3 regions of the Cobetia sp. QF-1 genome follow, and region 1 is predicted to be linked to each of the others. Evidence: predicted binding sites of a transcription regulator. Region 1 holds the regulator's gene; each other region holds the start of a gene.
The links. The regulator FNR, encoded in region 1, switches genes on or off when oxygen is low (the NO sensors DNR and NnrR bind a similar motif). The targets are predictions, from matches to a motif close to TTGATNTANATCAA.

Region 1 (3,246 bases):
GCCATGGCGATGATATCGGTGGCCATGCTCTACTTTCTGCTTCCTTATCCGCGACTGCCTCATCGATTTTCGACACGCTTGATCGCCCTGCATGCAAGCCTGGCCATCGTTGGCACCTTGCTGTGTGTCGGCGCCAGTTGGGCGACCACACTGCAGCAAGCTGAGATGTGGCATGCATTGGCCGCGGATGGCAGCCCGCAATATGCGCTTGACGAGATACTGGCGACTGCGCGCACTCCGATGCTGGTTACATTGGCAGGCCTGAGCTGTTGGGTGATGGGCATGTTGTTGATGGCCGCCAATGTCGCACAGGCACTGGCTAACTCTTCAACAGATCGAGAACTGTCACGCGGAGGACATCCCGCATGAGACATGTGCTGCTTGAACGTCACGCTGGGCTGATGACAGCGCTGTGCCTCATAACGATGAGCCTTGGCGCCTTGGCCCAGTTGCTACCACTGGGCTTTCAGACCACGCTTTCCACTCCATCCGATGGGCTGAAGCCACTGGATGCGCTGGCGCTGGAAGGGCGCGACATCTACCGCCGTGAGGGTTGTCAGCAATGCCATACGCGGGTGGTGCGCGATCTACCCGGCGACTACGCTCGCTACGGCGCGGCCCAGACATCAAGCGACCTCGCGTTCGATCGCCCTTCCTTGTGGGGCAATGCTCGCCATGGGCCAGACCTGAGTCGTCTACCCTTGCAGCATGACGAGGCCTGGCAGCGAGTTCATCTGTACTCCCCTCGTACCAAGGTGCCTGATTCCTCGATGCCCGGTTATCCGTGGCTATTCGAGCAGGCACTGACCGGCCAGACCATTGCGGCCCGCATGCGTAAGTTGCAAGCGCTGGGGGCGCCCTATCGCGATGACGAAATTCTCGCCGCGCCCAGCAAGGTACGCGGCGTGGCTGAAGCCACTGCATTGCTCGCCTATCTGCGTCACTCCTCTCAAAACCACACCTCGTCAGATACAGCACTAGCCGCATCAGGACAGACTGAAGAATCAAGAAAACAGACAGGAGATACGCCATGAGCCTACTGGGAGGCGCCGACCTGGCAGTGTTCTGGAATATTTGGGTAGGTGTTATCAGCCTCGGCAGCCTCGCGCTGTGTGCATTGCTACTCTTCGGCTGTCAGGCACGCCACCAAGCGAACGCAAGCGACCCTGAAGGCGATGGCCCACCAGAAGAACATCGCATCGACGGCGTGCATCAGCCAGACACGCCGCTGCCACGCCTTTGGAGCCTGCTATTCCTGATGACCCTACTCACTGCCCTCGCAATACTATTAGGTGCGAGTTAATGAGCCAAGATGATGCATGAGGCAAGGCGTCGCAGCTTGCCTATTGCCCTGTCAGTGCGCCTAACGTTGTGAATATCAAATGCCGTATGCTGCACGACAAAATAAGCCAAAACTAATATAGTTGATAAGACTCACGGCACTCATTGGAGGTCGCCCCACTCAGGGCCCTCTGATTGAAGGAGGAGTGGAAACGGAATCCCCCTCAGATATCGTGCTGTGCTCGGACGCCCCCATCAGAAGCTCGCCCCCACGGGTTTCGACGCTATGCCCCAGGAGAGTCACCATGACGGCCAACGCACTGGCATCTCATCGACTACGCGCACATGAAGCTCGCTGCCAGACCTGCTCGCTCAGTTCACTGTGCCTACCGCTGGCGCTGAACATGGAAGCCATTGATCAGTTTGATGCCATCATTCGCAGGCGCGCACCACTCAGAAAGGGCGAAACACTCTTCACCCAGGGCGAGACTTTCGACTGCGTGTTCACAGTGCGCTCGGGCAGTCTGAAACAGATCACGACCGAGAACAGCGGCGCAGAGCAGCTCACCGGCTTCTATCTTCCCAGTGAGCTGGCGGGATTGGACGCCATCGATAGCAATTGCTACTCCGGCACTGCCGTAGCGCTGGAAACGACCACTGTGTGTGAGATCCCTTTCGATCGTCTCAACGCGCTCTCTGAGCAACTTCCCGAGCTACGCACTCAGATTTTCAAGAGCCTAAGTAAAGAATTGCACGAAGATCGCCGCATGATGATGCTTTTATCGCGCAAGACTGCCGATGAGCGTCTAGCCAGCTTTCTGGTCAATCTCTCGCAACGCTTCCGCCGCCGTGGCTATTCGCCCTACAGCTTTCGGCTCTCGATGGCGCGTGCTGATATCGGCAGCTATCTGGGGCTTGCAGTGGAGACAGTCAGCCGTATCCTGACTCGCTTCCAAACCCAGGGGCTGGTAGACATACAGGCGCGCGAGGTGCACATCTTGCACCTGGATGGCTTGATCGAGCTGGCGGAAGGTGAGTGTCAGGGCGGACGCTAAAGACACACTGATCAAGCCCTCCCAACTGCTTGCCCCTGAAACGCCGAGGCCCGTCACGATATCGTGACGGGCCTCGGCGTTTCAGCATGTTGACCACTCTCGATGCACCAGTGGCGAACGTGCGCGCTAGCGGTTCTGCAACCGGTTGTAATCCAGCAGTCCAGATTCCACCGGGCGATCAGCGTAGTTGGCACGCAGTACGCTGTCCGAGAACTCCCAGAAGCGCGGGTCCGTACGTCGTATCCCGACATCAGCCATCAGGGCACGATAATCGTCCTCATCCTCGAGCGCCGCGACACGCTCCGCCAGGCCATCGAGCCTTTCGGGCGTCAGATGCCAGAACGCATTCGGATAATCTCCTGCCACGCCACGCAACACATCGAGTGAGTCTTCCTGTGGACGACGATTGGCCGCCTCATCGAACAGGCTGGTGATATTGGCATGTGCCGAATTGCGCAAGACACTGAAGAGCTGCGGGCTACCACCATCACCGCCATCCAGTGCGATGATCGTGACTTCTGGCATCAAACTGGCCGCGAAGCCTCGCACGGCGCTCAAGGCCTCAAGCTCGTGACGCACGAATGTATTCTTGACGTTACTCAGACTTCTGCCTTGCTCAAGTTCAGGCGCCAAACGCTGATGCATACGCGTCATCAGCCCCAACCGAGCCTGTTCTGGTGACGACAGCTCTTCTGGCGTCCAGACGATGCCACTCGGTGCATCGAACTGTGGCGGCTTCTTGAACAACAGCCCCTCCAACCCGGAACCCACATCGCGATACCAACTATCGTGCACGGCCTGTCGTTCGCCGGCCGGCAGTAGCGCCAGAAAGTTGCTCTCGCCTTCCATGCGCAGAAAATCCATGTACAGCCGCGTGATCAACTGATGACCAAGGTTGCCGTAGACATCG
Region 2 (3,246 bases), on a different contig from region 1:
AACAGGAAGGAGCCGTTGGGACGATTCGGATCCGACAGCCCCGCACGTGAACGACGTACCGCGTTGGCCACCGCGATTACCGCCTCGTCCTGACCAATCACCTTCTCGTGCAGCGCCTCTTCCATGCGCAGCAGCTTGTCACGCTCACCTTCAAGCATCTTGGAAACAGGGATGCCGGTCCAACGCGAGACAACCTCGGCAATCTCTTCCTCAGTGACATTGGAGCGCAGCAATACGTGAGTCGAGGTGTCTGCCTCACCCTCACCCACCTCACTGATCTGTTTCTCAAGCCCGGGGATCACACCGTACTGCAGCTCGGACATGCGGCTGAGGTCGCCTGCGCGTCGTGCCTGCTCAAGATCGATACGTGCTTGCTCAAGCTCAGCCTTGAACTGGGCCGCACCCTGAATGCTGGCTTTCTCGGCCTTCCAGACTTCATCGAGGTCCGCGTATTCACGCTCCAATTCAGTGATCTGCACTTCCAGGGCATCGAGACGCTTGAGCGCGGCTTCATCCGTCTCCTTCTTGAGCGCCTCGCGCTCCATCTTTAGCTGGATCAGGCGACGATCGAGACGGTCCATCTCCTCCGGCTTGGAGTCCAGCTCCATGCGGATACGTGAGGCCGCCTCATCAATCAGATCAATCGCCTTGTCCGGCAGCTGGCGATCCGTGATGTAGCGCGAGGACAACCGTGCCGCCGCAATGATGGCGCTATCAGTGATATCGACACCGTGGTGCACTTCATAGCGCTCTTTCAAGCCGCGCAGAATGGCAACGGTGTCTTCTTCACTGGGCTGGTCGACCTGTACCTTCTGGAAACGACGCTCCAATGCAGCATCTTTCTCGATGTACTGGCGATATTCATTCAGCGTGGTGGCACCGACACAATGCAGCTCGCCACGCGCCAGCGCCGGCTTGAGCATGTTGCCGGCATCCATCGCGCCCTCGGCCTTGCCCGCGCCGACCATGGTATGCAGCTCATCAATGAACAGGATGACCTGCCCTTCTTCCTGCGACAGCTCCTTGAGCACCGACTTGAGGCGCTCCTCGAACTCCCCTCGGAACTTGGCCCCCGCCAGCAGCGAGCCCATGTCCAGTGACAGCACACGCTTGTTCTTGAGACCTTCCGGCACTTCGCCATTGACGATGCGACTGGCAAGCCCCTCGACGATAGCCGTCTTTCCCACCCCCGGCTCACCGATTAGTACCGGATTGTTCTTGGTGCGGCGCTGCAATACCTGAATCGTGCGACGAATCTCTTCATCGCGCCCGATGACAGGGTCCAGCTTGCCGGCACGCGCACGTTCGGTCAGGTCCATGGTGTACTTGTTGAGCGCTTCGCGATTGTTCTCCGCGTCTGCATCCCCCACGGCTTCACCACCACGCAGGGCATCAATCGCCGATGCCAGTGCTGGTTTCTTGACGCCGGAAGAGATGAACAGCTTGCCAAGATCACCGCCCAGCTCTAGCGCGACTAGCAACGCGAGCTCGGAGGCAATGAATTGGTCGCCGCGCTTCTGGGCCTCGCGGTCCGCGAGATTCAACAACTTGCCGAGTGCCTGAGAAGGTGCGACGTTGCCATCGAACTGTGAGACGGTTGGCAGATCATCCAGCTGACGCCTCAGGCCACTCATCAGCGCTGTAGCATCACCACCGGCCTTGTTAACCAGTGCCTTGAGGCCACCATCACGGTCCTCCAGCAACGCCAGCAACAAGTGCTGAGGATGGATTTCATTGTGGCCACGCCCGACGGCGAGGGACTGAGCATCGGCCAATGCGTTCTGTAGCTTGCTGGTCAGTTTATCTATGCGCATGGTGCTTCTCCTGAGAGTCATGGCGGTACTCCTTTTCTCAGGAGCTTCGCCTGTAACAATTCGTATCTGACACTCAAGATGGGGGCTGCCCAGTGGCTTTCAAGGGAGTTTTCGCGGCAATGCAGCATACATGGTGACTTTCCTGATCCAGATCACCTCGAGAGCACCTTCTGGTAAAAACAACAACGCCCCACCCACCTGAATCATTCAAGTGGGTGGGGCGTTGTGCGGACAATAATCGCTATCAGCTCATGCGAGCTAATCCCAACGAGTCCATCAAGGCAATTCAGCGCAGCCAGATAACGGTAGCCAAGCGCCCTGTCACACCATCATCGCGACGGTGGGAGTAGAAGCGCGGTTCTGATGCAGTACAGAAATGCCCACCGCTGACATGGCCAACACCAGCACGCTCAAGTCGCAGACGTGCCAGCTTGTAAAGATCACACATATAGTGACCCAACCGATAAGGGCTAGCTTCGAAGGCATCTTCCGCTGCTGGCTGATCAGACAGAAAAGCATCTCGTACTTCAGGGCCCACCTCGAACTGCGCATTGGAGATGGCCGGCCCTAACCAAGCCATCAGCTCACCAGGGTCTTCCCCGAGCCGCGCAACCGTGGCTTCGAGCACACCTTCTACCAATCCACGCCAGCCAGCATGTGCCACACCGATGCGAGTGCCCTGGCGATCGCAGAACAATACCGGCAAGCAATCCGCCGTCATCACGACACAGGCTTGTCCCGTACCGGTGCTGACACAGGCATCTGCACGCGGCGCTACGACTGTTTCAGAATGCTCCTCACCGTGGCAGACCTCGAAGGCATCCATGACCTGAGTGCCATGCACCTGATCGAGCCAGGCCAACGGGCGGCCATCATCAACTTCTGCCGCCAGCAACTCCCGCACCCGCGCCACCATTATCGGGTCATCACCGACATGCAGCGCGGGATTGAAGCCGGCAAAAGGGCCCTGGCTTGGGCCACTCTCGCGCGTGGTGACAAAGGCCTGCACCGGACTGGGTGCGGGCCAATCCGGCAAAATCAGGGTCGGGCGCTGGCTGTCGTGCATGTCATCTCCTTGAGCCAGCACTGTGACAATCGGCATTTTTCCTCGACCGTCACAGCGCCAGCACAAAATCAGCGGGCGATGTCTTCCTTGAGATAGTCGATCAGTACCAGCATGTCACCCGGCATCTCGGCGCGGAATTCAACTTCCTTGCCGGTAATCGGGTGAATGAAGGCAAGGCGACGTGCATGCAGCGCCTGACGCGGGAACTGACGCAACAGCTCCTTCAGTGGATCACTGGCACCCGGCGGCAACTTGAAACGACCACCGTAGACCGGATCACCGACCAACGGATAGCGCTGATGCGCCATGTGCACGCGAATCTGATGCGTACGCCCTGTCTCCAGCTTGCAGCGGACATGGGTATGG
Region 3 (3,246 bases), on a different contig from region 1:
CCGTGAACGCGGTGGCGTCTCGACGGTCTCGCTGCTGACGCTGAAGGATGAAGATGGCCAAACACACCGGCTATACCTCAAACGTCAAACCAACCACTTGGCACGTAGCATAGTCCGTCCTTGGGGAGAGCCTACCTTTTCACGTGAATGGCGCGCGATTCGCCGCTATCACTCGCTAGGCATCCCTGCGGTAGAGGCTGGTTGGTACGGTGAGCGCAAGCAGGGTAAGCACTGGCGCGCCATCCTGATCACCTTTGATCTGACCGGTCGCGATGATCTGGATACTTGGCACGCACGCTGGCCGGAGCTGGATAGCGCGCGTCGCAAGCAAATCATCACTGCCAGTGCTCGCCTGGTGCGTCAGATACATCAAGCCGGGATGATGCATGGCTGCCTGTTCCCCAAGCACCTCTTCCTTAATCGCCTGGAAACATCCTCTGATGCCAATCAGCAGATGGACGCCGTGATCATCGACCTCGAGAAGACGCGGCGTTTCGTGCTGCGCCGCCATGAGTGCCTACGTGACCTCTATGTACTGTGGAGGCGCCTCACACACTGGCAGCAAGACGATTGGCGTCAATTTCTGGCGATATATTGCGACACCGCCCCTCAGTCAACAGAGATCAGCCGCTGGCTGAATCAGCTCGAGTTGCGCAGCCAACGCAAGCGTCACTGAATCAGCACCTTGGTGGCGTGAACACACACTGTGTAGTATGCGCTCACGCCACAGACCTCTTAATACCAAGGTCTCATTAACCTGTCAGAAACATGAACACGGATGTCTCCCAACAGCGCCATTTGGAGTCTCAGCCTCGAGACATTCACGTTTACTGAAATAATCGGTAACATCCGCTAACAAGACGCTATAAATGTTTTCAAACATTGTTCTAAAAAAATGCTTGCCAAACAGAACAGTGTTTCTTATAGTTCGTCTCGTCCCCTGATCGACGCAGCCACGCAGAGTACCCGGCCAAGGCCATACGATAGCGAGGCACTGCTGACAGGAAGCCCACGAGGCTAATGCTTCTAGGAGAATTACATATGAACGCTATCAAGATCCTGACCGCTACTGTTATCGCTGGCACCATGGCAATGGGCGCACAATCTGCAATGGCCTATGGCAAGGGTGATATCTTCCTGCGCGGTGGTGTTGCCAAGGTTGACGGCAAGTCCAACAACGGCAATGGCCTGGTAGCCAAGGACGAATCTGGCTTCGCCGGTTCCGTGGGCTACATGTTCCACGACAAGCTGGCAGTTGCCCTGCAGTCCACTGAAGAATTCAGCACCGATTTCGAAAATGGCGAAGGCAACTTCAGCCAGATGCCGATCAATCTGATGCTTCAGTACTACCCGCTGGGCGGCACTGATGCTCGCATCCAGCCGTATGCTGGTGCTGGCCTGAACTACACCCACTTCTCCAGCGAATCCGCTTACGGACAGAGCATGGACATCGACGACAGCTACGGCGCTGCTGCCGAGCTGGGTGTGGATCTGAAGGTCAACGAATCCTGGGCAGTCAACGGCTTCGCTCGTTATGCCGACGTCAAGGCTGACACCAAGATCAACGGTCAGGATGTCAACGACACCGAACTGGATCCGGTTACCGTCGGCGCCGGTGTGACCTACCGCTTCTAAGTACATCGTTACGTACTTAGGTAAGCAGCGAGATGGCGATACGCTAGACGGTTGATCCGTAAAGTCTTATCAAGCTCTCGTAGAAACGCCGCAGACCTTTCAGGTCTGCGGCGTTTTCGTATGTGTGTTTCAATGACTTACAGCAAGCGCGTCCTCGACATATTTCACATGTCGCTTGCGAAAACTGACCTGTATCAAACGTATATATGTCTTGTTAGACGTGCTCGCAAACCCTTGTCTCAGATCAACTTTTTACTTTCCTCTCTCTCTAGACTGACGGCTCATTCTTTCTCAAGCCAGCCATTCGGGAGCGATCATGCCAGCCATCAAGCCCCTCACCTCTTCTGAGCCCCACCTCGTTTCCCGAGCACAGCAGCGCCGTCAGCGCACAATGCGCTTGCTAGGTTTGGCGACACTTGCAAGCCTGACAGGTCTTGTTGCCACCCCTGCGGTAGCTGCTGAGCAACAGGCAAGTTCGCTCAATTACGGAGCGGATCAGTTCTGGACCCGCATCGGCGTTGCCAAGGTGTCACCCACCAGCGATAACGGCCGCATTGATGCCATTGACGCCGATGTTGATGTCGGTGATGACAGCGCGTTTGCCTTCACACTGGGATATCGCTTCACGGATACCCTCGGGATAGAGCTGCTGGCCGCACAGAACTTCGAGCATGACATCTCACTGAATGGCGAAAAGGCCGGCTCTGTGGATCACCTGCCGCCGACACTGACCCTGCAGTACTATCCGCTCGGTGGAAGCCAGTCACGTATTCAGCCTTATATCGGCGCCGGTATTAACTACACCCACTTTTCTGATGAAACTCTCGACGACGGTACTAAGCTCGAGATGGATGATAATTGGGGGGCAGCCGCCCAGATCGGCGCTGATCTGGTGATCAACGAGCACTGGGCCGCCAACGTCGCCGTCTGGTATCTGGATATTGATTCCGACGTTACCGTCGCTGGCAGCATCCATGACAAGGTCGAGATTGACCCCATCGTGACCATGGCCGGCATCAGCTACCGCTTCTGATCGTCCCGGCACACAGTACGTGGCACACAGCACCCATATCAGACGACAGCGCCCCGCTGGCCTCGAGAATGGCCGGCGGGGCGCTGATGCTTCAAGCCTTGGAAGCCAGCTGATGACCAAAATCTAACGTGGCACTTGTGGCGCCACCGGTGACTTCACTGCCTGTGGGCGATCCAGCGCCAAACCTGCCACCACTAGAGCTGCGCCCGCCACCATCAATGGGCTCCACTGCTCATCAAATAGCCACCATGCCATCAGCGCCGCACAGGGCGGCACCAGAAAGAAGGTACGCGCGACCTGATGTGCCTCGCCACGCTCCAGCATCAGCATCAGTAGCCAGATCGCACCGACCGAGATAGCGATCACCAGCCAGGCAATGGTCAAAAGCAAGCGCGGCGTCGGGTCAAAGGCGAAGCTGCCGACACTGCTCGCCGCCACGACAAAGACACCACCCGCTCCGAGATACTGAAATATCAATCCTTCAACCAACCCCATTCGCCCGCCCACTCGCTTCTGCCACAGCGTGGAGCTCGAAACCCCCACGAGCGCCACGAGACACCAGGCCAGCCCAATCAGTG

Region 2: a site for FNR is predicted at 1,957-1,970, ahead of clpB (ATP-dependent chaperone ClpB). Genes of this name have one in related genera too.
Region 3: a site for FNR is predicted at 1,820-1,833, ahead of CFN46_RS00700 (OmpW family protein). Genes of this name have one in related genera too.

What each region holds. Positions count from the first base shown of each region.
Region 1 is NZ_NBVS01000003.1:356,489-359,734, forward strand. Features, by position in the region: gene CFN46_RS07980 (cbb3-type cytochrome c oxidase subunit I) at 1-369, shown strand, start outside; gene CFN46_RS07985 (cbb3-type cytochrome c oxidase subunit II) at 366-1,034, shown strand; gene CFN46_RS07990 (hypothetical protein) at 1,031-1,303, shown strand; gene fnr (fumarate/nitrate reduction transcriptional regulator Fnr) at 1,587-2,336, shown strand; gene CFN46_RS08000 (fatty acid cis/trans isomerase) at 2,463-3,246, opposite strand, start outside.
Region 2 is NZ_NBVS01000012.1:98,662-101,907, reverse strand. Features, by position in the region: gene clpB (ATP-dependent chaperone ClpB) at 1-1,814, opposite strand, end outside; gene pgeF (peptidoglycan editing factor PgeF) at 2,101-2,880, opposite strand; gene rluD (23S rRNA pseudouridine(1911/1915/1917) synthase RluD) at 2,949-3,246, opposite strand, start outside.
Region 3 is NZ_NBVS01000001.1:150,121-153,366, forward strand. Features, by position in the region: gene CFN46_RS00690 (lipopolysaccharide kinase InaA family protein) at 1-676, shown strand, start outside; gene CFN46_RS00695 (OmpW family protein) at 1,042-1,635, shown strand; gene CFN46_RS00700 (OmpW family protein) at 2,027-2,668, shown strand; gene CFN46_RS00705 (DMT family transporter) at 2,792-3,246, opposite strand, start outside.